Regions from separate parts of the Paenibacillus sp. NPDC101420 genome, predicted to be linked through region 3. Evidence: riboswitches for the same ligand, from Rfam matches in the RefSeq annotation. Region 3 holds a riboswitch; each other region holds the start of a gene.
The links. Region 3 has a riboswitch for cyclic di-AMP ahead of ACQKMP_RS29410 (APC family permease). Riboswitches for the same ligand answer to the same signal wherever they lie in the genome.

Region 1 (9,969 bases), on a different contig from region 3:
GCCACAATAGCTTCTACATCAAGATCCTTCTTCTCTATATCTTTCTGAAACCAATGAATACTTGGTATCCGTTCCAAATCGCCCAGCTGATCCTTAGTTTCTGGACTCTGATTCGTCGAAACCGCACAGATCACAACATCAATTCCCTGTGCTTTTAGCGCCTGGCCCTCACGCAGCATCTGATACGTTTTGCCCGACCCACTGACCGGACCGATATAGATCTTCAGACGACCCCGATGCAGCTCATAGATAGAGAGCAGCAGCTCCTCCGGCGTCTTCCTCCGGTATGTTCCCATCAAGACCACTCCTTAATAACCCCGATCATGCATGTACCCTTCTGTTCCAAGAAGAAACGACATTGTCGTCCTTCAAAGATGACAGCCGTTTCTCGTAGAAATATAAGAAAGCAAGATATCCCTGCCCGATTCTAGAGATCTGGCAGGGACATTTACTATATTTATTTGTTCGATAGTTTCAGTAGATCCATGTTCAGCTTCAACACATTGACCCGTTCTTCACCAAACAACCCTAAGTCACGACCCTCGGTATGCTTATTTACGAGCTCTTCCAGCTGCGATGCAGGAATACCGGTTAAATTGCTAATCCGAGGAATCTGCACCATTGCTGAAGCTGGTGTGATATGCGGATCAAGCCCCGAACCCGAGTTGGTGACCAAATCAACTGGCAATTTGTTCACGGGCACATCCGGATTATCGAGCTTCCACTGCGTAATGAAATCCTTTGTCCGCTGCAGCATATCCGGATTGGATGGAGCGTAGTTATTGGACCCTGAGGCTTCTGCTTTATACTCAATACTAGACACACGACCATGAAATAGTGCTGGGTTCGTAAAGTTCTGCCCAATGAGTTCCGAGCCTACAACTACTCCAGCATCATTCTTAAGCAAGCTGCCGTTCGCTTGCGACGGCATTAGAACCTGGGCAAGCGCTGTAGTTGTCAGAGGATAGATCACTCCGCAGAGAACAATAAATACTAAACTTAGTCGCACAATAATAAAGAAATAAGCACCTTTCGATGATGATAACTGCTCTTCAGTGTCCTCCATGGCGTTTCCGTTATTCACGATGCTCTCACCCTTTCAATGATTAGTCAACACGTCGTTAAATCCATACACTTACGATCATATCAATGAGCTTGATGCCAGCAAATGGAACAACCACTCCGCCTAGCCCATAGATAAATATATTACGTCCAAGCAGCTTCGTAGAGCTCATAGCTTTATACGACACACCCTTCATAGCCAGTGGGATGAGCAGCGGAATAATAATCGCATTAAATATTAAGGCGGATATTATAGCCGAGCTTGGCGAGCCTAGTCCCATTACATTCAGGGCTTCCATTTCAGGAATGGCGAGCATGAACATCGCCGGAATAATAGCGAAATACTTCGCGATATCATTCGCGATACTAAAGGTTGTTAACGCACCCCGCGTCATCAGCAGCTGTTTACCAATCGCTACGACCTCTATAATCTTCGAAGGGTCGGAGTCCAAATCGACCATATTTGCTGCTTCCTTAGCAGCTGTAGTGCCGCTATTCATGGCTAAGCCCACATCAGCTTGCGCAAGGGCAGGGGCATCATTTGTACCATCCCCGGTCATCGCAACCAGCTTACCCTCGTTCTGTTCGCGGCGAATGACTGCTATTTTATCCTCAGGTGTACTTTCAGCGATGAAATCATCTACCCCCGCTTCACGGGCAATCGTAGCTGCGGTCAGCGGATTGTCACCCGTACACATGATGGTCTTGATCCCCATTTTCCGCAGCTCATCAAACCGCTCTTTCATGCCTGGCTTAACGGTATCCTTCAAGTAAATAAGTCCATAGATCCGATTGTCTACCGCAACCGCTAACGGGGTCCCCCCCATCCGGGCGATGGCATCAGAATTACTGTCGAGGTTCGCGGGAATGACACCGCCTTTCGACTGTACCCATTTCTTCACGGAGTCTACCGCACCTTTGCGTACGCAGCGTCCATCTTGCAGGTCAATACCACTCATCCGAGTTTCGGCCTTAAACTCTACGAATTCGCCACCTTCAGCAAGCTTGCTGTCATAGCTGCGTTCCAGCTTTTTGGCCAGCTCAATTACAGAACGTCCCTCAGGCGTCTCATCCTTTAGGGAACTGATGGCCGCCCATGCCGTAAGCTCCGCTTCGGATTCATTTCCGACTGGTACAAATTCACTCGCCATCCGGTTCCCAAAGGTAATCGTACCGGTCTTATCTAGGATCATCGTATTAATATCGCCAGCAGCCTCAACGGCCTTACCAGACATCGCGAGTACATTAAACTGGGTCACCCGGTCCATACCCGCTATTCCGATTGCGGATAGCAGTCCCCCGATAGTTGTCGGGATCAGACAGACCAACAAGGCGATCATAACCGGAATATCAAGATCAACACCTAGATAAGTTGCAATCGGCCGCAAGGTCACTACTACAATCAAGAAAATCAGCGTCAGACTGATCAAAAGCGTATTTAGCGCAATTTCGTTAGGTGTCTTCTGACGTTTCGCCCCTTCAACAAGAGAGATCATTCGATCTAGAAACGACTCACCAGGATCACTTGTAATTCTGACTTTAATCTCATCACTGACGACCCGTGTACCGCCTGTAACGGAGCCAAAGTCCCCACCAGCTTCCTTGATTACAGGTGCAGATTCACCTGTAATCGCTGATTCATCTACGGAAGCCAGCCCTTCAATCACCTCACCGTCACCAGGGATGAGTTCTCCCTGACTGACAATGACGATATCTCCTTTACGCAGCTCGGAGGAAGAGACTGTCTTCACCGCTCCTCCAACCAGTTTGTTAGCTGTGATATCTTGTTTTGTTTTCTTGAGCGAATCGGCTTGGGCTTTCCCCCGGCCTTCTGCCAGTGCTTCAGCGAAGTTCGCAAACAGCACTGTAAACAGCAGAATGAACAACACTGTGATATTGAAGCCTATCGATTGCTCTGCATTAAAATATCCAGGAGCCAGCACCATGAGGAGGACAATGATCGTACCGACCTCTACCACGAACATGACGGGATTTTTGATTAGCGTTACTGGGTTAAGCTTTATAAAACTATCCTTTACAGCGCTAAGGAGTATGGGTCCCGTCAGCAGCTTTTTTCTTTTTACAGTACTCATCTTATTCTCCCTCTTCCTACCGTAAGGTTAGATATTCTGCAATGGGGCCGAGTACAATGACCGGCAGGAACGTCAACGCACCGATAATCACTACTGTACCAATCAGGATTCCCGTAAACAGTCCATTGTCTGTGCGGAACGTGCCAATCGTCTCAGGAACCGGCTTCTTCTTAAGCAGAGAACCTGCTACCGCCAGCATTGCAATGATAGAGACATAACGACCTAGCAGCATGACAATCCCGGTTGTGACATTCCAAAAAGTTGTATTGTCTGCAAGCCCTTCAAATCCTGAACCATTGTTCGCGGCAGAAGAGACATATTCATATAACACTTGGCTGAGTCCATGGAATCCAGTGTTCGTAATCGCCCCTTGCCCCAAATCGGTCAGGAACGCAGCTGCGGTTGGCACAAGGATAATGAACGGATGCACAAGGATCGCTATGGCAATCAGCTTCATCTCCTTGGCCTCTATTTTCCGTCCGAGGAACTCCGGTGTCCTGCCGACCATGAGACCGCACAGGAAGACACCCAGAATCGCATACATCAGCATATTGATCAGTCCGACACCTTTACCACCGAAGACATTGTTGAGCATCATCAGTGCAAGAGGCGTAATGCCTCCCAGCGGCGTCAGCGTATCATGCATATTGTTAACACTACCTGTCGTAGCTGCGGTTGTTACTGAAGTAAACAAGGAAGACTGCGGTATGCCGAAGCGCACCTCTTTACCTTCCATACTACCTTGTGAAGATTCTATTCCTAGTGCATTGATCGCCGGATTGCCTTTCGATTCAGCATAGAAGTTTAGGCTTAATAGCAGAACAAACAAGGTCATCATTGCGGTAAAAATTACCCAGCCCTGACGTTTGTTCTTGGCAAACAATCCGTACATATAAGGGAGCGAAGCTGGCAGCATCCACATAGAGAGAATCTCTAGCACGTTCGTAAGTGGATTAGGGTTCTCAAAAGGATGCGATGAATTGGCTCCGAAGAAGCCGCCACCATTGGTGCCCAAATGCTTGATCGATTCCAGAGAAGCTACTGGACCGATAGCAATTTGTTGCGTTTGCCCCTCTAGTGTAGTGACTTCAAGCGATGGTTTGAGTGTTTGCGGCACATGTAGTCCTACCAGTACCAATGAAACCAGCAGAGCTAGAGGAATGAATACACGAATATGTGCTTTAACGAAATCCTCGAAGAAGTTCCCGACTGATTTCCGTCCTGTGATCCCTCTGACAAAGGCAACCGCAACAGAAAATCCGCTCGCTGCAGACGTGAACATCATCATCGTGATGACAGCCATTTGTGAAAAATACGAAAGTCCCGTCTCCCCGCTGTAATGCTGCAGGTTTGTATTAGTCATAAAACTAATCACCGTATTGAACGAAAGCGTCTGTTCCATATCCGCAATTCCATTCGGATTTAGCGGTAAACCCCGCTGCAATCGAAGAAAGATATAGCTGAAAGTAACCAGTACGATATTCGTTAAAACAAAGCTGAGCGCATACTTCTTCCAGGACATACCGTCCCGTTTTTTCAGGCCGATCAGCTTAAAAATCCCTTTTTCCATACCTCCAAACCATCGATCCGTACGGTTCGGTTCATTAGAAAACACATAATATAAATACGTGCCCATCGGCTTAACCAGCAAGATGAGAATTACGATTACAGTAACAATTTGCAAAATGCCCATGAATGCCCCTCCTTAAAATTTCTCCGGATGAATCAATGCATAAACCAGATATATAAACAGCAGTAGGGTAACAGCGATTACTAGAATCACAGCTTATCCCTCCCCGTATCCTCAACTACACCTGCACACCAGCGCATAAATCCATAAAATAACCCGTAAATTACAGCTAACGAAGCCACCATATACAGATCCATCATATCTTCCGCACTCCTTCTTTTATCCTTAATGAGGTGATCTATCTACCAGAAAATCAGCATCACCGCTGTGGGAATAGATTACATAACTCGCGCCAAGTCTTTTATAGACCAATCTAGGATTTATTGAGCTTGTAATTACAAAAATCGGCTGTGTCGTCCAGGTACGGCACATCTGAATGTAACGGCAGCATAACGTAAAGCTGCTCTCGAACAGATATACCCGGCCTACCGGAAACGGCGGGCGAAACCAAGTATTCTGATGGCGGGTATCAACTAGAACGACTTGTTCAATCCCCATCTCTTCGAGTAGGGCCTTCTCAGGCAAGTTGTTGGTCAATCCGGCCATCTTAATGCCTCTGAATTTTAGAAGCTTAATAAAATGTTCGCCTGCCTTCGTTGGCGCACATACCAGTACATATTCATTCTGATCTGTCATCTCTTATTCTCCTCAAATGCTTTGCTTGTAAGATCAGAGCTTGATCACCCTGATCTTGAAAGAAAAGCTACCGCTAATGATGAATATAACGACCTCTTCGTGAGGTTTTCCATAAATGCTTTGCTTAAAAAAGCACAGCAAAAAGCCACAAAGGATTCTCCTCTGTGGCTCGCTAGCGGTCACATTGCACTCATCCTCTCTCCATACGCTTACGAGGTTAGCTGTCGGATTCGGGCGGTGAGAGTCGCCCTACCTGTATAGATGCGAGCTCACTGGCATCTTCTACAGGATTCACCCCATAACCGGCTTCCGACTCTCACATCGTCTGCCGATTGTTGGTTCCCCCGCTTTCCTTATCGGAAATTAAGCGGATCAAATATTCGATTGTTGTTGAAACAGGAGTAATCATACCCTTATGCAGGAAGTATTGTAAAACCTGATTGATGCCAAAATAATGCAAATTAAAAACTATTTTCGCATTGGATAGCGCTTACTTGATATCCAATCTCTCTATATCTCTTGTTTACTCGAGTTTCAATCCATTAGCGAAAAACGGTCATACCATGTGATTTTATTCACCACGATTAGTGAAATCACCAAAAATCGCCTATATAAGAAAGGAAACAAGAAAGCGAGATTAAGCGAGGAAGAAGCCCGATAACTCGCAATAAATACCTATTTGGTTCCCTTTTTCGTCGTAGTAGGCAGGATTTGGTTTAAATTGCGCTCAAAAGAACACTTTCTGTTTTTACAGAAACACCTTGAAAAGAGTATGATTCGGGTTGAATCTATTTCACGAAATACATTCAACGCTGAGTTCCTGCATTTGCAGGGAACGGGGGAACCATCAGGCCACATGGCCTACTTGGGGTGAATCCGAAGGAGACTGTTCAAGTCTCACATAGGTAGGGCGACTCTCACCGTCCGAATCCGACAGCTAACCTCGTAAGCGTAAAGAGAGAGACCCTTGATCCGCCACGCTTTGGCACAGGTGTGTGTATACCTGTATTCCAAAACCGCAGCAGAGGTCCTCCTCTTGCTGCGGTTTTTGCGTTACCTGAATCTATAGGGTGATAGCATGCTGGACGGGGTGAAAGAAATGAAACACTATTATTGGGGAACTCAGCAAGGGCTACTTGAGCCGATAAGTCTAAATTATGTTTGCTTTGGAGCGTTGTGGTTCGAAGAGGATCATCACAGAACTATTGTCGGCTATGCTTTTGGTCAGAAGCAGATTGAATCACTTCGCCATTTCAGCAGCCCATCTACCTGTGAATACTGTATGGACCGAACAATTATATACGAAATATATAAAAATATCCGAGAAAAGCAACAGCTGCAGGATTGGTCAGCACACCAACGTTTTCCGTGGCTCACCGCTTTTAAGGAACCGTGGAAAGACGTTGCAGTCGGTTGGTACGTAATGAGATCCCGCAACACCTTTCCCTTACATTTATCCGTTATACGCAAACAGAAATTCCGACTATGGCTGGAGCATGCCGCAGTCTGTGAGAATGAAGCTGAAATGCTCGCCTGTATAGAGAAGGCTAACGTCATTCACCATGTAAATCTTAAGCTTTTGGAAACCTAAGGAGGAGAAACCTGTCATGGACCAGCGAAGACTATCTCGCATAGAAGTATTCGTCTTTGATTCACCAGAGCCTATTCACTATGGAATGGAGGCTGATCAAGACAGCCGTTATGGCATCCTGAAACTTACCTGTAAAGGAGGTAGCAGCTGGGGGGCATGTCTTATCTCTGCCAATACCAAAACTTTCGACCTTATTAAATGGAGTTCTTTTCTCAGAATGATATACCATTGCCGGCTAGAGGAAGCGATAGATAAAGTACGTACCCATGGTTCAGAGTGGGATCAGACTCAGTTTGAGCTAGTGCAAGGTGCTTTACAGGATTTAAAAGCCAAGCTGCAGGGTAAATCCTTGGCAGGGCACATTGAGCAAGGTCGTCTGTACAGAGCTGTCGCTGGTGGGAGAGATTCCAAAGGAGGGCGGCTATATTATAAACCATCCAGTGTAGCGCTTCAAAAACATAGTTATCCAGAACCTGATACCGCCGAGCTTATCAACAAATCCATTTCTTACTTTTCTTTATTATAAGTTCATCCCATAACCCATTCTGAAAGGATCGTGTTTATCATGCCTGACCCCTTACCTTCCGAATCACCCCGTAGAACTATATTTGCAGAGTGTGTTCAAAAGTGTACGAATGATATCTATACGCTCAGTTCCATGTTGTTACAACAATCAGTAGAAGCCGAGAAGGTTACTATCCGTACTTTTAAAGAGCTTCATAAAATATTCCGTCAAAAAAGCTTCGACAGCCAGCTATTCTCTATCGAGGCTTACCGCTCTTGTATCCGACAATGCGCCGATTATTACGCACGCCGGTCTCTTCTGTCTGCCAAGACATTGCCTTGGGAGGAACAGCTTATAAAAACGATGTGGTATGGCCTAAAGCTATCTTTACCTCAAATAAGCATCATTCTGCAAAAGAGTGTTCCTGTCCTAAAAGCACAGCTTAGGCGTGTGCGGGAGCAACTGACTGCTCAAGAGGATTTGCTGCCTAGTGGTAATCTATCCGTTGTCTAACTCCCTCAACTATCTTCCAAATAACTTTTACGATACATACACAAAAATAAAAAAGCCACGGCATCTGCCGCGGCTTCCTTTCCCTATTTCCCTACTATTACGCTTTACTCTTACGAGCCTTTCCGTACATCCACAATCCCGCAATCATCCCCACCATGGCAATCCCAGTCAATACACCCTGAGTGAAATCCATTAAAGTGGACCCATTGGTCGAGAGCATTCTACTAACCGTAGCCAGAGATACCGAACTCATTAAAAGCATCATATTGTATTGTTCACTTTTAGTCATGATTACCACTCCTTAAAAGTTTATAAGAAGCCACTTAGATCTTGTAAGCCTTCATCGCTTTTCTGATCTCTTTAATACTTGGACGTTTGCCGTACATCAATACGCCTGTGCGATAGATCTTGGCAGCCAACCATCCAAAGATGAATGTGGTAACAAGCAGGATGGCTAATGATACAATAACTTGCCAGATCGCTACTTCACCAACACCAATCCGGAGCAGCATGGTCAATGGAGAGGTGAACGGTACATAACTCGCTACCTTAACCAGCAGAGTATCCGCATTAGAGATACTGAATAGTGGAACATAGAATGCTACGAAGCCTAACATCATAATCGGCATAACCGCTTGGCCAAGATCCTCTGTACGGCTGACAATCGAACCTACAGCTGCATACATCAAGGCATAGAGGAAATAACCTAGTACATAAAGAACAATCCCATAAAGCAACAAGTTAATATTAAGCTGACCTAAATCCAGGTCTAAATCTTTCAAGATCGTTGCATTATGCGGAAGCTTGAGATTGACAACTACCGCTGCAATAATGACGCCAATTTGTAATAACCCTACTAAGAAGACACCGATAACTTTACCGAACATTTGCGCTAAAGGTGAGGCACTTGTAATCAGAATCTCCATGATCCGTGAGCTCTTCTCTGAAGTAATCTCAGCTGCGATCATATTACCGGTCATCATGATAGACATGAAGAACAGCATAAGCATGGCGTATACAATGACGTAATTAATAGGTGGAGCGGATTCCTGCGACGCATCCTTATCTCCCGCAGTCCCATCAGGGTTGAGCTGCTGAGTAGCTATCTGTACCGGTGTTGACATAGCAGCAATCTGCTCCTGCGTCAGCTTGTCGCCAACGACGAACTGGGTGTTTACCTGCTGAAGGGCATTTTGGAGATAGATTTGTACATCGCCCTTCAATTCACCATTCTCACTATGATAAGTAACGGGTGGAAGTCCTTCACCAGTCGGTTCTGCAAAAGTAACATACCCTTCTACAGTCCCTTCATCTAAAGCTTTCTTTAGCTCCGCATCGTCGGCAGAAGTATATTGCACAACTTTTGCCTGCGGCATTCCTTCAGGTGAAGTATAAGCCTTCAACAACTCTGCAGCCTGATTTCCATCTTCCGCGATCACAGCAATTTGAGTCTCTGCGTTTGTTGTAGAATCTCCCTTAAACTGATCGATGATGTACGGAAGATTCATCCCAATGCTGAGCAGCAACACTAGAATTAACGTAGTAATCATGAATGATTTCGTTCTTACTTTATTTTTAAAGGTAAAGCCAATAATTGTCCCCATCTTATTCATGAGATTCACCCACCGCTCTGATAAAGATTTGATTTAACGTTGGTTCCTTAATTTCAAAATGCTCCACTTCACCCTGCGCCATCGCCTGCTGTAGGATACGTTGTGCTGCGCCGATCTCACTGATTGACAACAGATAACCTCGCTCCTGTCGCTGTACTGCTGTTACACCTGCAATTGATTCTAGACCGGTCACTTCGTTATCCGTACGCAACAATACTTGTTCACGAGGATATCCACTCTTAATCGTACGAATATCGCCCTGCACG
Region 2 (9,969 bases), on a different contig from region 3:
CTTTCCTCCCGGAGAAGCGGCCATACGCTCCGCAACCTCTTTCTGAATCATTACAACAATGTTATCAAGCGGAAGCTTCTCTTCGAGCAGCTTCATCAGAATCGGAGTAGTTACATAATACGGCAGATTGGCAACTACGCTTACCTTGTTCACGGATGCAAAATCTTCTTTGAACAGCTCCTGCAGATTTACATTCAGAACATCATCATTACGAACCTTAACATGCGGATAAGGGGAAAGTACGTCCCTTAAAATAGGAATCAGCCTACGGTCGATCTCCACAGCGGTCACCGCACCAGCGGTTAGCGCCAAACGCTCCGTCAGGGCACCAATCCCAGGGCCGATTTCCAATGCCCCTGATTCGCTATCTAGCCCAGCAGCGTCAACAATCTTGTCCAATATATTTTGATCAATCAAAAAATTCTGTCCTAAGCTCTTCTTGAACTTGAATCCATAACGTTGAATAATTTCTTTCGTCCGTTTTGGAGTCGAAATTTCCTCTCTACCACTCATGAAGTAATGCCCCCCTGATCAATTTGGGCGAGAGCTCCGGCAAATTCCTCCCGCGTAATTCCAAACATCGCCAGCCGCTTGTACAGCTGCTTGCCATTACAATATCCGATTCCAAGCAAATTACCAAGTGCCATACGTCTTTCAGCTGCCCGAGGGTGTACAAGCATTCCAGCGGCCATTAAATCATCAAGTCCAATTAAAGCAGGTGCACCTTCAAAAGAGGTATGTACATTCCGCAGCGCATGACGAATCGCCTCTGGTGAAGCGTTCTCCACACCGATATCTCCCTTGCGGGTTGCGTCCTTCTCAGGAATGAAGGCATGCTTACAGCCCGGCACCTTTGCGGACACAATCTTACGAATTCGTTCACCCGCATGATCCGGGTCAGTAAGGATAATCACTCCTCTACGCTCCATAGCAAGCGCGATCTTCGCAATTACGGTCCGGTCTACAGCCGAGCCCCCTGTTTCGATCGTATCTGCTTCTACAGCACGTTTAACAGCGACGGTATCACTCTTACCTTCAACGACAATTAATTCCTTAATCATATCTCTTGACTCCTTCCAAAAAAAGCAAAAAAGAAGAGGTTTCGCTCCTCTTCTTTTGGTTAAAGAATGTATAAGTGATGAGCGGTTGCTCTGCGATCAACGAAATGATCATCTGGCGTTCCTTAACGGTTATCATCACTATAGCTTATCAAAGAATAATTTGCAAAAGCTTCAGCCTAGTTTAACTCCGGCTTCACAGGTCCAATCACATAAACGGTACGTGATTTACGTCCGAAATTACGCACATGGCTCAGTGAATCATAATAGACATCTACTTTATTGCCTTTAATGGCACCGCCAGTATCTTCTGCTCGGCGGAATCCAAGCCCCTCGATATATACCCACCAGCCAATAGGAATTACATTCGGGTCTACCGCAATTGTACGACCTTCCGTTACGCGTGTTCCGGAAGCAGTTTTGTTACCAATACCTGGCTCTTCTGATGAATAAGCTGTCATGGAGACGTTCTTAATCATCTTCTTGTACTCAAAGTCTACGCCAGCCTTGCTTGTGACATTATTAGTCTTAGCGCTAACCTTAGCCGTTTTTGAAGTGGTGTTTGATTTGGAAGTTGTTGTAGTCTTAGCTACAGCCGGCTTAGGAAGTGCTTTGGTACCAACGGCAATAATCTTATCTTTCGTTACCGTTTGTACTTCCTTACCAATCATGCGCATAGAGGCCAGTTCTCCGTCTTGGTAGATCTTCTCAATATGCTGAATCATGACGCCTGGTTTGCCTGCCTGTGCCACTCTAACTGTTCCCACAGTAAGGGAGGGGTCTGCTGTCTTGATGACTCTGAAGGGTAAGTTAGTTGTTCGCTGTACGGTCTGTTTGTTGATGCGAACAATCTTAACCTCCATGTTTGCAGAAATGGTGGTGTCTAACGAAGGGAAAATCTTATCATGACCTTCTAGGGTAATGCCCATTTTCTCAATTGCTTTACCAATTGTGTCCTCGGTCGTATATAACGTTTTTGTTGCTCCATCCGCAGTAAGACTAATTTTCTGCGCACGATTGATAACGACACGGTCACCGTCTTTTATTTCATCACTCAGACCTAAAGATAGTTCATCATGCGGCTGCAGCGAAATTTGCTCTTTCTCCAACACATCACCAAGAAGCGCTTCCCGCGTTTCAAGCGTCTGTGTTTGCCCGTCTATTACTAAAAATAATTGTTTGTTACTTTGACCGTGTACGTACAGCAGAATAAGTAGCGCGATAGCGACTGAAATCACGCCTGCAAGTAAAAGTACGCGAGTATTTACTTGCTCCCACCGTAATGCGAAAGACCTGCTGGATGACTGCGAATCATGGGATACTTCTGGTTGGAATACGCCCATTCTCTCCATCCTCCTTACATAGCCCCGTCGTCAATTGTATATCATGAGGACTGAATTCCTTTGACGAAACTATTTGAGATTGTCACAGGACACGCACGTAATAACTTAGCGTCTCCTGCTCATGGATCGCCTGCTCGGCACAGCTACTCCCACCCCTGTTATATAACAGTATGTGGGCAACATTCTATTTATTCAAAAATAAAAAAGCCTAAAAAGAGTTCAACTGAGGACTCTTTCGTGGCTTCTCCAATATCAGAATAGAGAATGCTTGTGCACGAGGTTGCCTCTCTTACTTGCGCTTACGGGGTTAGCTGTCGGGTTCGGACGAAAGAGAGACGCCCTATTTCAGGTCACCCGCTCATGGCGGTTGCCCTTAAATTCACCCCAAAGACCACGTGAAGAAATCAAATACTGTCCTACGGCACGTCTAAACCGTATTTAAAATACAGGCATGCGGTAGGTCAATATTGGTTCCCCCGTTCTCCATACGGAGACTCAGCGAGACGATCCATGAATCAATGGCTGTCACTATAACACAGCTCACATCACTGAAAAGATGATATCCTGTTTTGATGCATGTTGTAAAGGACGATTCAACCACGTTTACGCAAAAATATGGTTAAAATATTGTAATATTCAGCCGTTTTTATATTAAAAAAGTTTAATATATCGGCCATTCTCTATTTTTCACCTGTTTTGCTCCCGTTTTCACTCAATCCCAAATCGTTCCAGTGCGTTCGCATACGTTATTTTAGCCAATTCTTCCCATGTTAACCCTTTAATTTCAGCTGCTGCCTCTGCTACAAGCTTCACATGAGCGCTCTCATTTCGCTTCCCGCGGAAGGGGTGTGGAGTCAAATATGGAGCATCGGTTTCGATCAATAATCGGTCTAGTGGTGTCTGCGCAAGCACTTCTTTTGGCACTCTTGCATTTTTGAACGTAATGGGTCCTCCAAAGGATAAATGAAAACCAAGATTCAAGCACATTTTAGCTGTTTCCCAGCTTCCTGAGAACGAGTGCATCACGCCTCCAACCTCATTTGCTTTTTCCTCCCGTAAAATCCGTACAACATCCTCATGTGCATCACGATCATGAATACAAATCGGCATATTTAATTCACGGGCTAGTCCAATTTGCTTGCGAAAAACTTCATGTTGCACATCCTTGGGAGAAGTATCCCAGTAATAATCCAGTCCGATTTCACCAATAGCCACTACTTTTTTATGACTGCATAGAGAAGCGATCCAATCGAGATCTCCTTCTTTCATATCAATCGCATCCTGAGGATGCCAACCCACTGCCGCATAAATATAATCATAAGATTCCGCCAGCTTCATCGTTGAGGGAATCGTCTCCCGATTAAATCCGATATTAATCATCTTGCTAACTCCTGCTTCTACAGCACGAGCGATAACTTCTTCGCGATCCTCGTCGAATTGAGGTGCATCCAGATGCGTATGTGTGTCAAACAGAAACATTTTAACCCTCACTCCTTGTTCTTTTTTTAATATAAGACAATATAAGTTTCACGCTATCCGTGATATCTTATTTTTCTACTCTTCCTGTCAAAAATCCCATATTTTCTTGTATTATTTTGCAAAAATCTCTGCAATAGAAGCAGGCAATCGCGTAAGCGCATTTCTTAACTTATCCTGAGGAAAATAAAGATGATATCTTCCACGGTGAATGCCGCTAATAGAACGCACAATATCCGACACCTCTGAAATTTCCCGCAGATGATCATGCCGATCAAGCAGCAGAATTTGTTTATTGTCAAAAGCTTCTCCCGGACGGAACACATCATAGGGCAGATCTGTCGGAAAATCAATCTCCAAATCATATTCTGGGTGAAGTCCCGCTGCCGCAAAACTGCTGCGAATTTCAGTAATCATATCTGTATCGAGATTCTCCACCTCAACATATTTATAAAGTTTACGATGAATAAAACGGGTACACAAGTCGCTTAGTAGCTCATCTTTCTCAAGCGTCCACTGCATAAAAGCCGTCTGTACCAGTGCTTCATCCAGCATTAAATACTGCTTCACTGTCACCTCACCACGGAACAAATCCTCCAGTGGATTAATCATGAAACTAAAATTGTACCCCTCTTGGAAAAGCTCCTTGGCTCTACGAAAAATTTGTCGCAAAATAATTTCTGAGCTGCGTGTCACCGGATGAAAATAGACTTGCCAGTACATTTGATAACGCGACATTAAATAATCTTCAATGGCATGCATTCCCGATTCTTTTACAACAATTCGACCATTATAAGGACGCAGCATTCTTAAAATCCGATCAATGTCGATCGTTCCATAGTTTACACCTGTATAGTATGCATCACGCAGCAAATAATCCATGCGATCAGCATCTAGCGGACTCGAAACCAGATTTACAACAATTTCATGCTCATAAGTTTTAGCGATTACAGAGGCTACTTTACGAGGAAAATCCTCCTCCACATCACGCAAGATCTCAGTAATCTCTGTGTCCTCCAGAATAATTCGACAAGTCCAATCCTCATGATTCATTTCAAAAGCTTCTTCTATAGAATGGGAAAATGGACCGTGTCCCAGATCATGCAGCAAGGCCGCACACAAGGTGAGCAGACTTTCTTCAGGAATCCAATCCTTATACCCGCTTCGTTCAAATTGCGAAATAATTCTACGTGTAATTTCGTACACCCCTAGGGAATGAGAAAACCGACTATGCTCTGCGCCATGAAAAGTAAGATACGAGGTACCCAGCTGGCGAATACGGCGTAAACGCTGAAATTCCTTTGTATTTATTAGTCGCCAAATAATAGTATCCTGCACATGGATATAATTGTGAACCGGATCTTTGAAAACCTTTTCTTCTGTGAGCGGCTGCTTCATGAGATCAACTCCTTTATTAAATTTAGTATGATTTTAACCAATATAAGTATATAATAAGTAATTATGTCGTACTTTGTCGAATAGTGACGTTTTTAGTCTTGGTAAATCGACAAAGTTTATTTTTTCACTTTTTTTAGAATTCGTGATTGTTATAGGGAATTCAAAGTTTTCGTGAAAAAGCACTTATTCAACAGATGAAAAAAGGTTGACTGTTTTGGGAATCGTTGGTATTATAAATATCATAAAACAGTGAACAATGTCGAATAATGACGTTTTTGGAACATTGAGAGGAGTAACGATTGTTATGATGAAATCAACAGGAATTGTAAGAAAAGTAGACGAACTTGGACGGGTAGTTATTCCCATTGAATTGCGCCGTACTCTTGGCATTGGTGAAAAAGACGCACTTGAAATTTACGTTGATGGTGAGCGCATTATGCTTAAGAAATATGAGCCTGCCTGCATTTTCTGCGGCAACGCTGAGAACGTAACTTACTTCAAAGGAAAAATAGTTTGTCATGAATGCATTTCTACTATCCCTACCCCTGTGACAAACTAAAATAAATAGTATATAATAGAACTAATCAAATTGTTAATTCTAACCTTTTCATATCTCCTTGACCTCCCGTGACCGCGGGAGGTATTTTTTTTCTGCAATCACCTGTGTTTCCTGCCCAAAAGGTGTTTACAAGTATTAACTCCCCTCATGACACCTAATAATGATGGGGAATGCGGTGAGAGCATGAAGCAAATCGAGTTTTTACCATGATCTGGTCTATCTTGGGCTTCCTTTTGGGAACCACCTTCAGGCTAGAATCTCGTCAGCTTCGTAATACCCCTCCGCACCTTATTAGCCTCTTAGAATTAGAATCCGTCAATAACACTTACTGCTGCTCCGTTTTATCCAGAAGTGCGTTATAAATATCCCGCTTTGACACACCACGATCAGAGGCTGCTTTTTTCATAGCTTCTTTACGCGGCATATCTGCTGCTTCGTAATGAGCAACATGTTCTTCAATATTTAACTGGCGCCACCAGGCCGATTCCGCCATTTCAGCATCTTCCTTGCTCTCGCCTTCAACGACGATAACATATTCACCAAGTGGTGGATGTTCAGCGAGCCAATCCGTACATTCCTCGATCGTCCCACGCAGAAACTCCTCATATCTCTTTGTCAGTTCACGAGCAAGCACAATTCGCCGATTGCCAAATGCTTCATGGAGATGAGCCAATGTCTTCACCACGCGATGTGGAGATTCGTAGAACAGTATAGTCCCTTGCGCCGAACGAAGTGGACTTAATACCACACGGATATCTTTACGTTCTCGAGGTAAGAAGCCGATAAAAGTGAAAGTAGTCGTAGGCAGACCGGAGGCAATTAATGCTGACAAAGCTGCGTTAGCTCCGGGTATAGGAATTACTGGTATACCGTGACTTATGGCAAGGGCTACAAGGTCAGCACCAGGGTCGGAAATGGCTGGTAAACCGGCATCGCTGACGAGTGCCAAATTTTTTCCTTCTATTATATAGCGGATAAGTTCAGGTCCACTGGCAGCCTTATTATGCTCATGATAACTGAACAGCATAGAGGGTGTAATTTCAAAATGGCTCAACAATTTCCGAGTTTGTCTTGTATCCTCAGCTGCAATAATATCGCATTCCTGCAAAGTGCGGACAGCACGATAAGTCATATCCTCTAAATTACCGATGGGTGTTGCCACCAAAAAGAGTGAACCGGTTGATTCCTGCTTATGTGTATTGTTATTGTTCTGAAAACTGCTTTGGCATGATATCGTCATGATTTACCCTCTTTAGCACCATAGTAGATGTCCATAATTTCTGGACAGTATTGATTGTCCTCATTATATACAATGAGTGGTGGATGTAAACGAACCTCCGGCTTACCATCACGTATCGCTTCAATTAATACCATATTAGCTTCCAGATGCGCACGTGGATGTACAAAGCGAATAATCTTAGGCTCGAGCCTATATTTTCTCATAAGACTAATAATATCGACCAATCGTTGTGGCTTGTGAACCATACTTACCTTTCCACCGGTGCGAACCAGTCTCACACAGGCTTGAATGACCTCCTCCAGCGTACACCCGATTTCATGACGAGCCATAGCCTGATGAGTGTTCAGCTTGAGGTCACTGCCGTTAAGCGGCATATAAGGAGGATTGACTGTTATTGCATCATATACGCCATGTCCTGCTACTTTATATAACTCACGTAAATCACCTTCATGGATCACAACCTGATCCTGTAGCCCATTTAGAGCCACGCTACGCCGAGCCATATCCGCTAAACGGGGCTGAATTTCAATCCCTTCTATAGAAGCTTTAGTTCGGGTCGTCATCAAAATAGGAATTACACCATTCCCAGTACAAAGATCCAGGACTCTCCCACGAGGCGGAACGCTGGCGAAACGGGCAAGCAGTACAGCATCCATAGAAAAGCTAAATACTTCGTCACTTTGAATAATGCGCAAGTCATGTGTTAATAAATCATCCACCCGCTCCGTCGGCAACAAAGGAACAGATATATCGTTAAAAGAATTTGTCATGTAGTAATCTCCTAAATGTTTTGTTGAGCTAAAATTCAAAAAAAACCGTAGGATCAATCTCCTACGGCTGGATATCCTCATTTATTAAGAAAAGAAAGACAGAACAGACAATCACCTTCCGTACGTAAATGTCCAAAATAAACATTACAGATGTGAAAGCCTTCATGGTAAAGCCGGGCCAAGTTGTCATAACCTTCCCCGACAACCTCTTCTGTTCCCTCTCCGGCAGCTAAAAGAGCTTCCGCCTCCGCAGAATCTACGGTAGGATCCAAAGGTGCATCCCGCTTTAAAATTTTGCGAAGCTGTTCATTCTCCAGAGTTAACCTCTGATTAGCTTCCATCAGTTCTTTTACCGTCTGTTTCCATTCTCCAAGATTGGCGCGCATCGTTTCCATCTGTGCTTCCATATCCTGCATGTGTGCAAATATATTTTTCTTCTCCAAGTTTCCACCCCGAAAGTAACCTTATAATGGTTTACTTGACGACAACATCATCCATTGGAAGTTCCTTAACTTTGCCCACTTCAAACAACTGTACATGAACCGTACGGCTTCCGGCATTAAGTCCTACTACTTTGCCATCACCCAATGAGGTCACGACAATCTTGCCGACCGCTGGCATTTCTTCCTTTACACTCTCATAATTGTCATGCTCAAATTTCAAACAACACATCAGACGTCCACAAAGTCCTGAAATCTTCGTCGGATTAAGTGACAGGTTCTGATCCTTCGCCATTTTAATGGATACGGGTTCAAAATCCCCTAACCAAGATGAACAACAAAGCACTCGCCCACAAGGTCCAAGTCCACCTAGCATTTTAGCCTCATCACGCACCCCAATTTGCCGTAGCTCAATGCGGGTCCGGAAGATACTTGCTAGATCTTTAACCAATTCTCTAAAGTCGACCCGTCCTTCGGCCGTAAAGTAAAATATAATCTTATTACGGTCAAAAGTAAACTCTACATCGACGAGCTTCATTTTGAGACCATGGTCGCGTATTTTATTTAAACAGGTGGTAAAAGCCTCTTTAGCGGCCCCTTTGTTCTCTTCAACTACGCGTGCGTCGGTTTCTCCGGCAATACGCATCACTTTTTTGAGGGGCAAAACTACGTCGGATTCTTCCACCTCTTTTTTGCCTACGACAACTTTACCGTATTCAACCCCACGTGCTGTCTCCACAATAACATGTTGATCCCGTTCAATCGGAAAATCAAGTGGATCGAAATAATATATTTTACCCGCTTTTTTAAAACGGACACCTACTACGCTGTACAAAAATTAACCCCCTTGTTTGCCGGTAAAAGGAATCTATGGGCATGTCCGCTCCCTGATGATCCATGCTTCCTTCCTCGTCTGTTAAAACGATATTTCCAGGTAAAGCGACATCCGGAGGATATATCATAACTAATCCTTTAACTTTCCAGTCGGATTAAAAACTGCTCCAGACACAATTGGGCATTGGCATTGGATCGCAGCTTCTTAGTGCTCTCTGCAGCAAATCCCATATAAGCCACCCATTGTTCCGCACTCCGCTCACGGGCATGCCTGGAAATAAAGTCTAACTGATCTATGAAAACGATACTCTCATGCTTACGATACAGGAAGTAAAGCATATCTTTAAACCACAGATGGAACATGCTGAAGAAGATATCCAAATGTTCAGCGAGTCCGGTCTTGAACAGCTTCTGCCCAGCAGTTGCTACAGCGGAGCTGCCCTTGCCTAAGGACTCCTTAGCTAATTGTAACATTACATTTCTCATTTCTGCAAACCAATTCTGTTCCAAAAGTTTCCTGCAACCATCAAGTCCTGAACTAAGTGATACTGCACATCGAGCTAAGGGTATGGGAACGCCCTCACTTGCCAGAGCTTGGAGCATAATATCCGGGTTTAACGGACTAAATGGAATCCGCTGAGTCCGCGACTGAATGGTTGGCAATAAGGAACGGCTATTATCAGAAATTAAGATTCCAACAGCCGGAGCTGGTGGTTCCTCCAGAAATTTCAGCAGACTATTGGCAGCTTGTACCGTCATTTTGTCTGCTCCATCTATAATATAAACTTTCGGATTCACACCCTCTGACCGATAGGAAAAGACGCGCTGCAGCTCACGGATTTGATCTATTT
Region 3 (9,950 bases):
GTGTTTTTACAGTATTGTTTGCCAAAAAGAGATTAAAAATTATATAATTTTAAATGTATATGATAAAAACTACATTAGTCCACAGAGGACAGAAAGGAACTCTCCTTGAGTAAACCTAATAAAAGTACAAGCGTTCCCCAGCTTAGCAAACAAGAGAAACGGCGGGTAGAACAGGAGCAGCAAAAGCAGAAGACGAGAATTTTAATTATTAGTTCAATAGCTTTAGTAGTCATCATTTTTGTTGGATTGTTTATGTTAGCTTCGAAAGATGCCGCAAAAAATGCCACTTCGGGAGACCCAGTAGCATTCAATTACAGTGAGCTACCTAGAGTCGGTAAAGAGGATGCACCTGTTAAAATTGTTGAATTTGGAGACTTAAAATGTCCAGCGTGTTCCCAATTTGCAACTTCAGTTAAACCGAAAATTGTTCAAGATTTTGTCAACGAGGGAAAAGCAGCGCTCTACTTTGTAAATATGGCTTTCGTTGGTCCAGACTCTGAAACTGCCTCACTTGCTGCATTATCTGTTTACCATCAGAATCATGATGAATTCTGGAAGTTCTATGATGCTGTATATGCTCAGCAAGGTGATGAGAGCGAAGAATGGGCGACTGAAGATTTCTTAGTAAGCCTTGCGGAGAAAGAGAAGTTAGCTATCGATTACGAACTGCTGCGTAAAGATATCAAGGATCGTACGTATGCAGATGAGCTGAATAAGGGTATGCAGTTAGCTAGTGAAGCTGGGGTGACGACTACACCATCCCTTTATATCAATGGAGTAATGACTGCGGATCCATTTAACATTGAAGCGATTTCAACTGAGATTAACGACGCCGCAAAAGCTGTGGAGGCAAAGTGACAAAGTTCCTATCTTTTTGCAAGCGTAACTGCCTGTATCTGGCCTGGTTCGTCTCTTTAGTTGCTGTTGCTGGTAGCTTGTATCTGAGCGAAGTATTGAAATATGAACCTTGTAAGCTTTGCTGGTTCCAGCGAATTTTTATGTATCCTCAGTTATTCCTCTTGGGAATTGCGACGTTTCGAGGGGATAAAAGGATTATCCCATATGTTCTTCCACTAAGCTTGATTGGTGGTAGTATCTCGATCTATCATTATGCGGAGCAGAAGATTCCTGCGTTAAGTAAAGTGCTTCCTTGTACAATTGGAGTTCCTTGTAATAAGGATTACTTGAACTTTTTTGGATTCATTACGATTCCTTTCCTTGCATTAATCGCTTTTGTTTTAATTAGCATTTTACTTTGGTACGGACGTAAGGAAGAAGTGATGGAGTTAGATACAGAGGAAAGTTTAGGATTTTGATTTTTTAACTTTAAGTGATCCGAAAAAATGTGAAAAGTGATTAAAAACACGATCCAGAGGGATAATTGAAGAGAATGAAAGAGAGCATCCAATAAGACGCTGTATTTGCGCTTACTGGATGTTTTTTCATTCTTTTTTCATTTTTTTCAACGCTTTACTGTATACACTTTGTAGACTAATATTAGACCTTGTGAGAAGTTGAATATGCGCTGAATTTTCTTAGGAAAAACGGGGGAACCAAACTTGGCATATGTGCCAATGGGGTGAATCGGAATGGGTCGATTAGACTTTTACCGTAGGGCTAAACCACAGCCCGAATCCGCCAGCTAACCTCGTAAGCAAAGGTGGGATAATGACCATGCATAGCATGCGGATCATTTCCGTATGCTATTTTTAGTGTCTGCATTTATGAAATCCACCAATGAAAACAGCGCGCGGAAATTCCGTTTCAGCTCCCAAAGAAAGGAACTGTATCCACCATGGTAAGCAAGGTAAAACGACTATTGATCGGGCGTCCGATGAAGTCGAACGAACTCGATCATGAAAAGTTATCCAAGGTTAAAGCACTGGCTGTCCTGTCTTCTGATGCGCTCTCGTCTGTAGCCTACGGAACGGAACAAATTTTGATTGTACTGGTGGCTGCGGGGTTTACTGCCATCTGGTATTCCCTGCCAATTGCATTAGCCGTATTGGGCCTGCTGGCCATCCTGATTTTATCCTATCGGCAGACGATTTACGCTTATCCTCAGGGAGGCGGAGCTTACATCGTTGCCAAGAGTAATCTTGGTGTTCCGACAGGGCTCTTAGCAGGAGGGTCTTTGTTAGTGGATTACATTCTGACCGTAGCTGTTAGTGCGTCGGCAGGGACGGATGCGATCACATCGGCTTTTCCAAGTCTTCATAATCACACCGTTCTTATTGCAGTATCAGTTATTATTTTACTTACTTTGATTAATCTTCGCGGAGTTACAGAATCAGCTTCATTCATCGCAATCCCAGTGTATTTGTTTGTGGTGTCGATTGTAGTCTTGATTATCTCCGGTGTTATTAAATATGCAGCAGGTGGCGTGCATGCGAATGTCCCTGAAATTGGCTCTGCTGTTTCTAATGTTAGTTTGTTTCTACTATTAAAAGCCTTCAGTTCTGGCTGTTCGGCACTTACGGGTGTAGAGGCTGTATCTAATGCCATTCCAAACTTTAAAGCACCTGCTGAAAAGAACGCAGCCAAGACCTTAATGGTCATGGGGGTTATACTTGGATTTATGTTTACAGGTATCACACTACTGGCGTATTGGTACGGCATAGTGCCTGATGAAAAGGCAACGGTTGTTTCTCAGATCGCTGAATCGACCTTTGGCCGCGGAACCTTATATTTTTTCATTCAAGGTATTACAGCAGTAATTTTGTTCTTGGCAGCTAATACAGCTTACTCAGCGTTCCCGCTGCTCGCATTTATGTTTGCAAAAGATAAATATATGCCACATGCTTTTATGGTTCGTGGTGACCGTCTAGGTTTCTCTAATGGTATTATTTTTCTAGGTGTTCTGTCTGCTGTGCTTGTAGCTGCATTCCACGGAAATACAGAAAGCTTGATTCCACTTTATGCGGTTGGTGTATTCATTCCTTTCACATTGTCACAGCTAGGAATGATGGTTCATTGGTTTAAAACAAAACCAGCGGGATGGAAAAAAAGATTTGTTGTAAATACCATCGGTATGCTGACTACATTGACGATTACGCTTATTTTTATCATCACTAAATTCTCAAGCGTATGGATGGCTTTCATTTTCTTACCTGCTGTAATGTTCGTGTTCCACCGGATTCACAGGCACTATTTGAACACTGCGGATCAGCTTCGTATATGCCCGAGTACAGATAAACCTTTGATTAAAGGCAGTACAGTTGTTGTTCCTGTTGCGGGTGTAACACGTGCTGTACTACATTCCATCAGCTATGCCAAGTCTCTAACGGATAATGTTGTAGCCGTGTATGTTGGCTTTGATGAAGAGGACATTCAAAAAATGGAGCAACGGTGGGAGGAATGGAATCCGGGTGTACGCCTGATCGTACTTCGTTCCAGATATCGCAGTATTATTCGTCCGTTAGTGAAATTTATTGATACAGTGGAGTGGAAGACCGCAGCGACGGATCATATCACGATTCTGATTCCACAGTTTATAACTAAGCATTGGTGGCAAGCTGTACTTCATAATCAGACCAGCTTTTTAATCCGTTCGTATCTAATGAATTCAAAAGATGTTGTAGTTGCGACTGTCCCATATCATTTGAATAAATAATGGATCATTGAGGAGAGGCTATATCCGGAACGTTCGGAATATAGCCTTTTTTTGTATTTTTAAGAAGGGAATTATTGCAAATCCACAAAATTTAAAATTTATATGTTGACATAGAGAATGAGAATCAATATCATTTAAAAGTGAGACTGAGGTAGTCAATACCTTTGAATAACATAGGATGCACACACTAGGAGGGTATTTAATGTTTTTGTTTAACAGAAAAAGATTTGGAAGCATGAAATTAACGATGGTCGGATTAATGGTGATGGTGCTATTCTTATCCGCTTGCGGTAATAATAATCCCGGTAACGCTTCAAACGCAGGAACAGAGCCAACGACGGCACCTACTGCTGAAGCTACAGAAGCTCCTGCAGCCCCTAAGACGTTAACGGATGCAATGGGACATGAAGTAACGATTCCAGCTAATCCTGGGCGTGTACTGGGTTCTTATTTGGAGGATGCTTTGGTAACTCTAGGTGTGACTCCAGTAGCGCAATGGTCAGTGACAAATGGTATTCAAGATTATCTGTCCACTGAATTGAAGGATGTTCCTACGATCAGCTACGATCTTCCGCTCGAGGCAGTAACCAGCTTCGCTCCGGATCTTATCCTCATCCCATCGGAGTCATCTGTACAGAATGGTATCTATGACCAACTGAATAAGATTGCACCGACTTATGTGATTGGGGATAAGCTAAATCAAGATTGGCGTAAATCGCTACTCAAGATTGGTGAAATTCTGAACAAGACTCCTGAAGCAGAGAAAGCCATTAAAGATTATGAAGACAAGGCGGCTGCAGCGAAAGAAAAGCTTAAAGGAGCTATTGGAGAAGAGTCCGTGGCGATTTTATGGTTGGTACAAAAGAACTTCTATATTGTAGACGAAACTCGCAGCAGTGGTGCTGTATTATATACAGACCTTGGTGTAAAGCTGCCTAACTTAGTAACAGAAATTCCTGTTGGTACAAGAGCTACTTGGAATCCAATTTCGCTAGAGAAGCTTTCTGAGCTGACAGCAGATCATATTATCCTTGTAAATAGTGATAAGACTGAGGGTTCGGAGATTCTGGACAGTGCAATTTGGAAAGGCATCCCGGCTGTAAAAGCTGGCAATGTGCATGAAATGAGCTCAACAAGCAGTTGGCTATACAGTGGTGCGAACGCTGGTGGCAAAATTATTGATGATGTGTTAAAAAGTTTTGTGAAATAAAAAGTCGTAATTCACCATGAATGTGACTGATCATTTGGGTGGGGAAGGGCGTGCAGATCAAGTATCTTAAGATGCTTAGATCTGCACCATTTTTTTATAAACCATTCCTGTATTACTGAAAAATAACTCCTACAATTGTACAACCTAATTTTTTTTGCGATAATGAGAATGATTGTTGTTATCATATAGAACATTGTAACTATCGATTAAGGAGACGACTCATGGTTTCACCCTCAGATTTCGCACATCGTAATAAAAATGATACACAAAAAGCTATACATACCCGACCGGCAGCTGCAATGGGTATTCTAGTGATTGGACTCGCTGCCATTGCCTTTGGACTGGCACTTTCGGTCTCAGTAGGTGCGGCAGATATCAAGCTAGCTACGGTATGGGAAGCAATATTTCATTTCAATCCAGATGTACAAAAACATCAGGTGATAAGAGAACTGCGATTTCCACGCGCGATAGCAGGTGCTTTGGTCGGTGCTTGCTTCGCAGTAGCAGGGGCAATCATGCAGGGGATGACAAGGAACCCTCTTGCGGATTCAGGTCTGTTAGGCTTGAATGCGGGAGCAGGTGTAGCGCTGGCCATAGTTTTTGCTTTTGCACCTTCGATCTCATTCACTTCACTTATGTTGTTTTGTTTTATAGGTGCTGCTATAGCTTCTTTTATCGTATTTGGAATCGGGTCGCTATCTTTTAATGGCCTTACACCTTTACGTTTGACGCTGGCAGGTTCCGCGGTAAGTGCACTACTAGTTGCTGTTAGTCAGGGCATAGCTATTCTTTTTAACTTATCCCAGGATATAGCCTTCTGGTTGGCTGGCGGAATGGGCGGGGCAAGCTGGACTCAGATCAAGATTATTTTCCCTTGGGTGTTCGTGGCATTAATCGCAGCGATGATGTTATCGCGGTCTGTCACCTTGCTCAGCTTAGGAAGAGAAGTTGCAGTTGGTCTGGGGCAGCGGACAAGATTAGTACAGTTGGCATGTATGATTGTTGTAGTAGTTCTTGCCGGAAGTGCAGTCTCAATGGTTGGCCCGATTGCTTTTATAGGACTAATTATTCCACATGTAGCACGTTATTTCGTTGGAGTAGATTATCGCTGGATCATTCCTTGCTCGGCAGTTCTTGGGAGCTTATTGATCATCTTTGCGGATATCGCCGCTAGAATGATAAATGCCCCTTATGAGACGCCGCTAGGCGCATTAATTGCCATCATCGGTGTACCTTTCTTTATTTACTTAGCGAGTAAGCGGAAGGGGGAGCTGTAATGCACAGAACAACCCTTTCTACCAATGAAAATGAACGCCGTACACGTGCTATTACAGTGTTAGCGGTCCTTGCCATATTGATCGTTGTTGTTTTTATTGTCAGTATGAATACAGGATTTATGCGTCTATCCCCACGGGAGGTATTACATACACTGCTGGGTGATGGAACTCATCAGCAAAAGCTTATTTTATTTGATTTCAGATTGCCTCGCATCGTAATTTCATTGTTGGTTGGAGCGGGCTTTGCGGTGTCAGGCTGTATTTTACAAAGTCTCGCAAGAAATGCACTTGCTGAACCGGCTACGCTGGGCATAAGTGCGGGTGCTGGTTTTGCGGTAATCATTTTTATCTCGTTTTTTCCGGCTACAACAGCAGCTCCGGTATTTGTCTTGCCGCTCTTAGCGCTTGGAGGGGCTAGCTTAACCGCCGCTTTAATCTATATTCTTGCTTATAGAAAAGCAGATGGTCTATCTCCAACAAGGTTGATCCTTATCGGGATTGCAGTCGCTGCCGGGATTAACGCTTGCCAGCTGGTGTTGGCACTTCGGCTTGATCCCAATAATTATCAGTTTGTAGCGACTTGGATCGCCGGGAAAATATGGGGTGGCGATTGGAGATTCGTCCTTGCTCTGCTACCTTGGATAGCGATTCTGTTACCGTTCGCCTTCTATAAAGCCCGTATTCTTAATGTATTGAATCTAGGGGACCATACTTCAGTAGGACTTGGAATGCGAGTGGAGAAGGAGCGTATTCTTCTTCTAGTGACAGCAGTTGCGCTTGCCGGCTCCTGCGTTGCTGTAAGTGGAGGAATTGGCTTTGTCGGCCTAATTGCACCACATCTTGCCCGCAAGCTTGTGGGACCCCGTCATCAGGTATTATTGCCCGCTAGTGCGTTGACAGGGGCGCTTCTTATGATTACTGCTGATACTATCGGAAGATGGGTGTTACAGCCTGCAGAAGTTCCAACAGGCATCGTGGTTGCGATCATTGGTGCACCTTACTTTTTATATTTACTCGCCAAATCAAAAGCATAATGCGTACGAAGCGAGTTTTACTATGTAGTTCATTCTAGGAGCATAGCTCCATAAAACTTTTAAGGAGTTGTTAACATGTCAGAACGTTTGAACACAGAAGAGTTAAGTATTGGGTATGCAGAGGCTACAATTGTTAAAGGGTTGAACTTAACTATCCCTACGGGAAAAATAACCGCACTAGTGGGCGCTAACGGTTCTGGTAAATCTACAATTCTTAAAACAATGGCCCGGATCATGAAGCCTAAGAGCGGCAGCGTAATGCTGGACGGCAAATCGATCCATAACTTTTCAACGAAAGAGGTAGCTCGTCAGCTTGCGATCTTACCGCAAAACCCGACGGCTCCAGACGGACTAACGGTCTCTGAACTTGTCAGCTATGGCCGTTTCCCGCATCAAAAAGGATTTGGCACAATGACAGCAGAGGATCGCAGCATTATCTCCAACGCAATCACTGTTACAGGTATGGAGCCTTTCCATGACCGTCCGATTGACCGCTTATCTGGAGGACAACGTCAGCGCGCTTGGATCGCTATGGCATTGGCGCAAGAAACTGACATTCTATTTTTGGACGAACCAACAACATTTCTAGATATGGCTCACCAGCTTGAAGTTCTACAGCTTCTGCAAAAGCTGAATGAGGAAGAAGGCCGTACCATTATCATGGTCGTGCATGATTTGAATCATGCTACTCGTTATGCACAGCATATGGTAGCTATTAAATCCGGTACTGTGGTTAGTGAAGGCTCACCTACTGAAGTTATGACACCAGATGTACTGCGGGAAGTGTTTGGAATTGAGGCAGATATTGTTCCAGATCCACGCACCGGTGTGCCGCTGTGCCTTCCTTACGAGCTTGCTGCATACAAAGCTGTGTAATTATTTTGAAATCATACAACGAACAGGCTCCCGTCATTGACAAGGGAGCCTGTTCGTTGTTACAGTTGTGGTTGCCTACAAATCCATGATACCACTACTAAAAATAGATCAAGGACCATCATTTATACATGGTTAAAGGAGCATGAAACATGAATATTGACAAAATTCAAAATGACTTAGAGCAGCTAATGACTGCAGGGATTGTGAAGAGTCATGAGAACTTAAAAGATCACGTGTATACTAAAATGGGCGGTAAAGCTGATATTTTGGCAGCCCCAGCTACTTATGAGGAAATTCAAAAGATCGTTACATATGCGGAACAGAATGGGATAAACCTTACGGTACTTGGGAACGGCTCCAATGTGATTATCCGTGATGGAGGTGTGCGTGGAATAGTTCTGCAAACGGCAGGACTAACGGATGTGGGGATTCGAGACAATCTCTTATATGCGGAGTGCGGCGCTAAGATTATTGATGTTTCCAGATATGCGCTGGATATGGAGCTTACGGGTCTTGAGTTCGCCTGTGGCATTCCAGGAACGGTTGGTGGAGCGTTATACATGAACGCAGGCGCTTACGGCGGAGAAATTAAAGATGTACTGCATAGTGCACTGGCTATAACTAAGAGCGGACAATTAGTGACTCTGCAAGGGGATGAGCTGCAATGGGGTTATAGAAAAAGCGTGTTCGCAAGCGGTGAATACATCGTACTTGAGGCCAATTTTGCTATGACTTCTGGTGATGCATTAGCCATCAAGTCGAAAATGGATGAACTTACTTACTTGCGTGAATCCAAGCAACCGCTTGAGTATCCTTCCTGTGGTAGTGTCTTTAAACGTCCTCCAGGTCGGTTTGCAGGTCAGTTAATTCAAGAGAGTGGCTTGCAGGGAACAAGAATCGGTGGTGCTGAGGTATCCAAGAAGCATGCAGGGTTTATTGTAAATGCAGATAATGCAACCGCCAGCGATTACATTGGGCTAATTCACCATGTAAGAGCGACTGTGAAGGATAAATTCGGAGTGGAGCTTGAAACTGAAGTGGAGATCATTGGAGAAGAGTAACTATTAATTAGAAAGAGCCCACAGATTACTGTGGGCTCTTTTGCTGTCATTACATATGGCTTAATCCACTGAAAGGGTATATTTAGCTCTTTCAGTAGTTATTTCCGCCTTGCGATCACTTATGTCCTCAATCCGAAGCCCGTCAATAGCTAAGTCATAGGTGGAGTGTGGTAGCGATACTAGCTCACCATCGGCGTTTAAAGTGCTGCCAAATCCTTTTAATATTAATGCACTCCCAAGATAATCATCGATAACATCCTCCGCACTCCGAAACTCAACAGCCTCTAGATTAAAATGAATTTTATCCAGATCACGAAGCTCCTTCTTTTCAATTACAATAGTTTCATTCACATGACTGTTAATCCAGTCCATAAGTTTCTGTATACTTTGTTCCATTAGATGATCCCACCCTTACCTCGAAGATTATTATGTTTAAGTTACCCTTTTCTTAGGATTTGAATCCTTATTTTTGCCACATCTGAGCGGATTTGAACAAAGGAAGCTACTAAGGAATAGCGAATGTTACAGAATAGCAACAACAGAGATAATCCTCTACAACCAGAATAAGGATAGAAGAAAGTTAACTATTCTAAAAAGGGGGGAGTGTTATTGATTCAGCTAACTGAGGTCTCAAAATATTATCAGGAGAGGTGTGCAGTTGATCGAATTACTTTCACGGTGGAGAAAGGTGAGGTCTTTGGATTTCTAGGTCCCAATGGTGCAGGGAAGACTACAACGATGCGAATGATGACAGGGCTTCTTCAGTCTACAAGCGGAGAAATTTTAATTAATGGCATGAATATTTCATGTCATAAAAAAGAAATCCATGCTCAAATTGGTGTTGTTTTCGAGCTTCCGAACCTATACATGCGTAGTTCT

Region 1: linked by a shared signal. The riboswitch ahead of ACQKMP_RS19855 (hypothetical protein) and the one ahead of ACQKMP_RS29410 (APC family permease) in region 3 are both predicted to bind cyclic di-AMP.
Region 2: linked by a shared signal. The riboswitch ahead of ACQKMP_RS29970 (3D domain-containing protein) and the one ahead of ACQKMP_RS29410 (APC family permease) in region 3 are both predicted to bind cyclic di-AMP.

What each region holds. Positions count from the first base shown of each region.
Region 1 covers NZ_JBNNSE010000004.1:435,145-445,113, reverse strand. Annotated here, with positions in the region: gene ACQKMP_RS19880 (histidine kinase) at 1-296, opposite strand, end outside; gene kdpC (potassium-transporting ATPase subunit KdpC) at 458-1,066, opposite strand; gene kdpB (potassium-transporting ATPase subunit KdpB) at 1,122-3,155, opposite strand; gene kdpA (potassium-transporting ATPase subunit KdpA) at 3,172-4,848, opposite strand; gene kdpF (K(+)-transporting ATPase subunit F) at 4,861-4,938, opposite strand; gene ACQKMP_RS19855 (hypothetical protein) at 5,071-5,481, opposite strand; cyclic di-AMP (ydaO/yuaA leader) riboswitch at 5,672-5,861, opposite strand; cyclic di-AMP (ydaO/yuaA leader) riboswitch at 6,282-6,447, shown strand; gene ACQKMP_RS19850 (hypothetical protein) at 6,581-7,072, shown strand; gene ACQKMP_RS19845 (hypothetical protein) at 7,089-7,598, shown strand; gene ACQKMP_RS19840 (hypothetical protein) at 7,638-8,090, shown strand; gene ACQKMP_RS19835 (hypothetical protein) at 8,188-8,379, opposite strand; gene ACQKMP_RS19830 (ABC transporter permease) at 8,414-9,703, opposite strand; gene ACQKMP_RS19825 (ABC transporter ATP-binding protein) at 9,696-9,969, opposite strand, start outside.
Region 2 covers NZ_JBNNSE010000014.1:5,473-15,441, reverse strand. Annotated here, with positions in the region: gene rsmA (16S rRNA (adenine(1518)-N(6)/adenine(1519)-N(6))-dimethyltransferase RsmA) at 1-513, opposite strand, end outside; gene rnmV (ribonuclease M5) at 510-1,061, opposite strand; gene ACQKMP_RS29970 (3D domain-containing protein) at 1,238-2,401, opposite strand; cyclic di-AMP (ydaO/yuaA leader) riboswitch at 2,683-2,912, opposite strand; gene ACQKMP_RS29965 (TatD family hydrolase) at 3,110-3,880, opposite strand; gene ACQKMP_RS29960 (HD domain-containing protein) at 3,992-5,275, opposite strand; gene ACQKMP_RS29955 (AbrB/MazE/SpoVT family DNA-binding domain-containing protein) at 5,580-5,834, shown strand; gene rsmI (16S rRNA (cytidine(1402)-2'-O)-methyltransferase) at 6,160-7,074, opposite strand; gene ACQKMP_RS29945 (tRNA1(Val) (adenine(37)-N6)-methyltransferase) at 7,071-7,844, opposite strand; gene yabA (DNA replication initiation control protein YabA) at 7,922-8,287, opposite strand; gene ACQKMP_RS29935 (PSP1 domain-containing protein) at 8,319-9,119, opposite strand; gene holB (DNA polymerase III subunit delta') at 9,257-9,969, opposite strand, start outside.
Region 3 covers NZ_JBNNSE010000012.1:53,937-63,886, reverse strand. Annotated here, with positions in the region: gene ACQKMP_RS29420 (DsbA family protein) at 106-858, shown strand; gene ACQKMP_RS29415 (disulfide oxidoreductase) at 855-1,316, shown strand; cyclic di-AMP (ydaO/yuaA leader) riboswitch at 1,514-1,672, shown strand; gene ACQKMP_RS29410 (APC family permease) at 1,796-3,613, shown strand; gene ACQKMP_RS29405 (ABC transporter substrate-binding protein) at 3,816-4,823, shown strand; gene ACQKMP_RS29400 (FecCD family ABC transporter permease) at 5,045-6,100, shown strand; gene ACQKMP_RS29395 (iron ABC transporter permease) at 6,100-7,134, shown strand; gene ACQKMP_RS29390 (ABC transporter ATP-binding protein) at 7,210-8,010, shown strand; gene murB (UDP-N-acetylmuramate dehydrogenase) at 8,160-9,071, shown strand; gene ACQKMP_RS29380 (hypothetical protein) at 9,132-9,467, opposite strand; gene ACQKMP_RS29375 (ABC transporter ATP-binding protein) at 9,681-9,950, shown strand, end outside.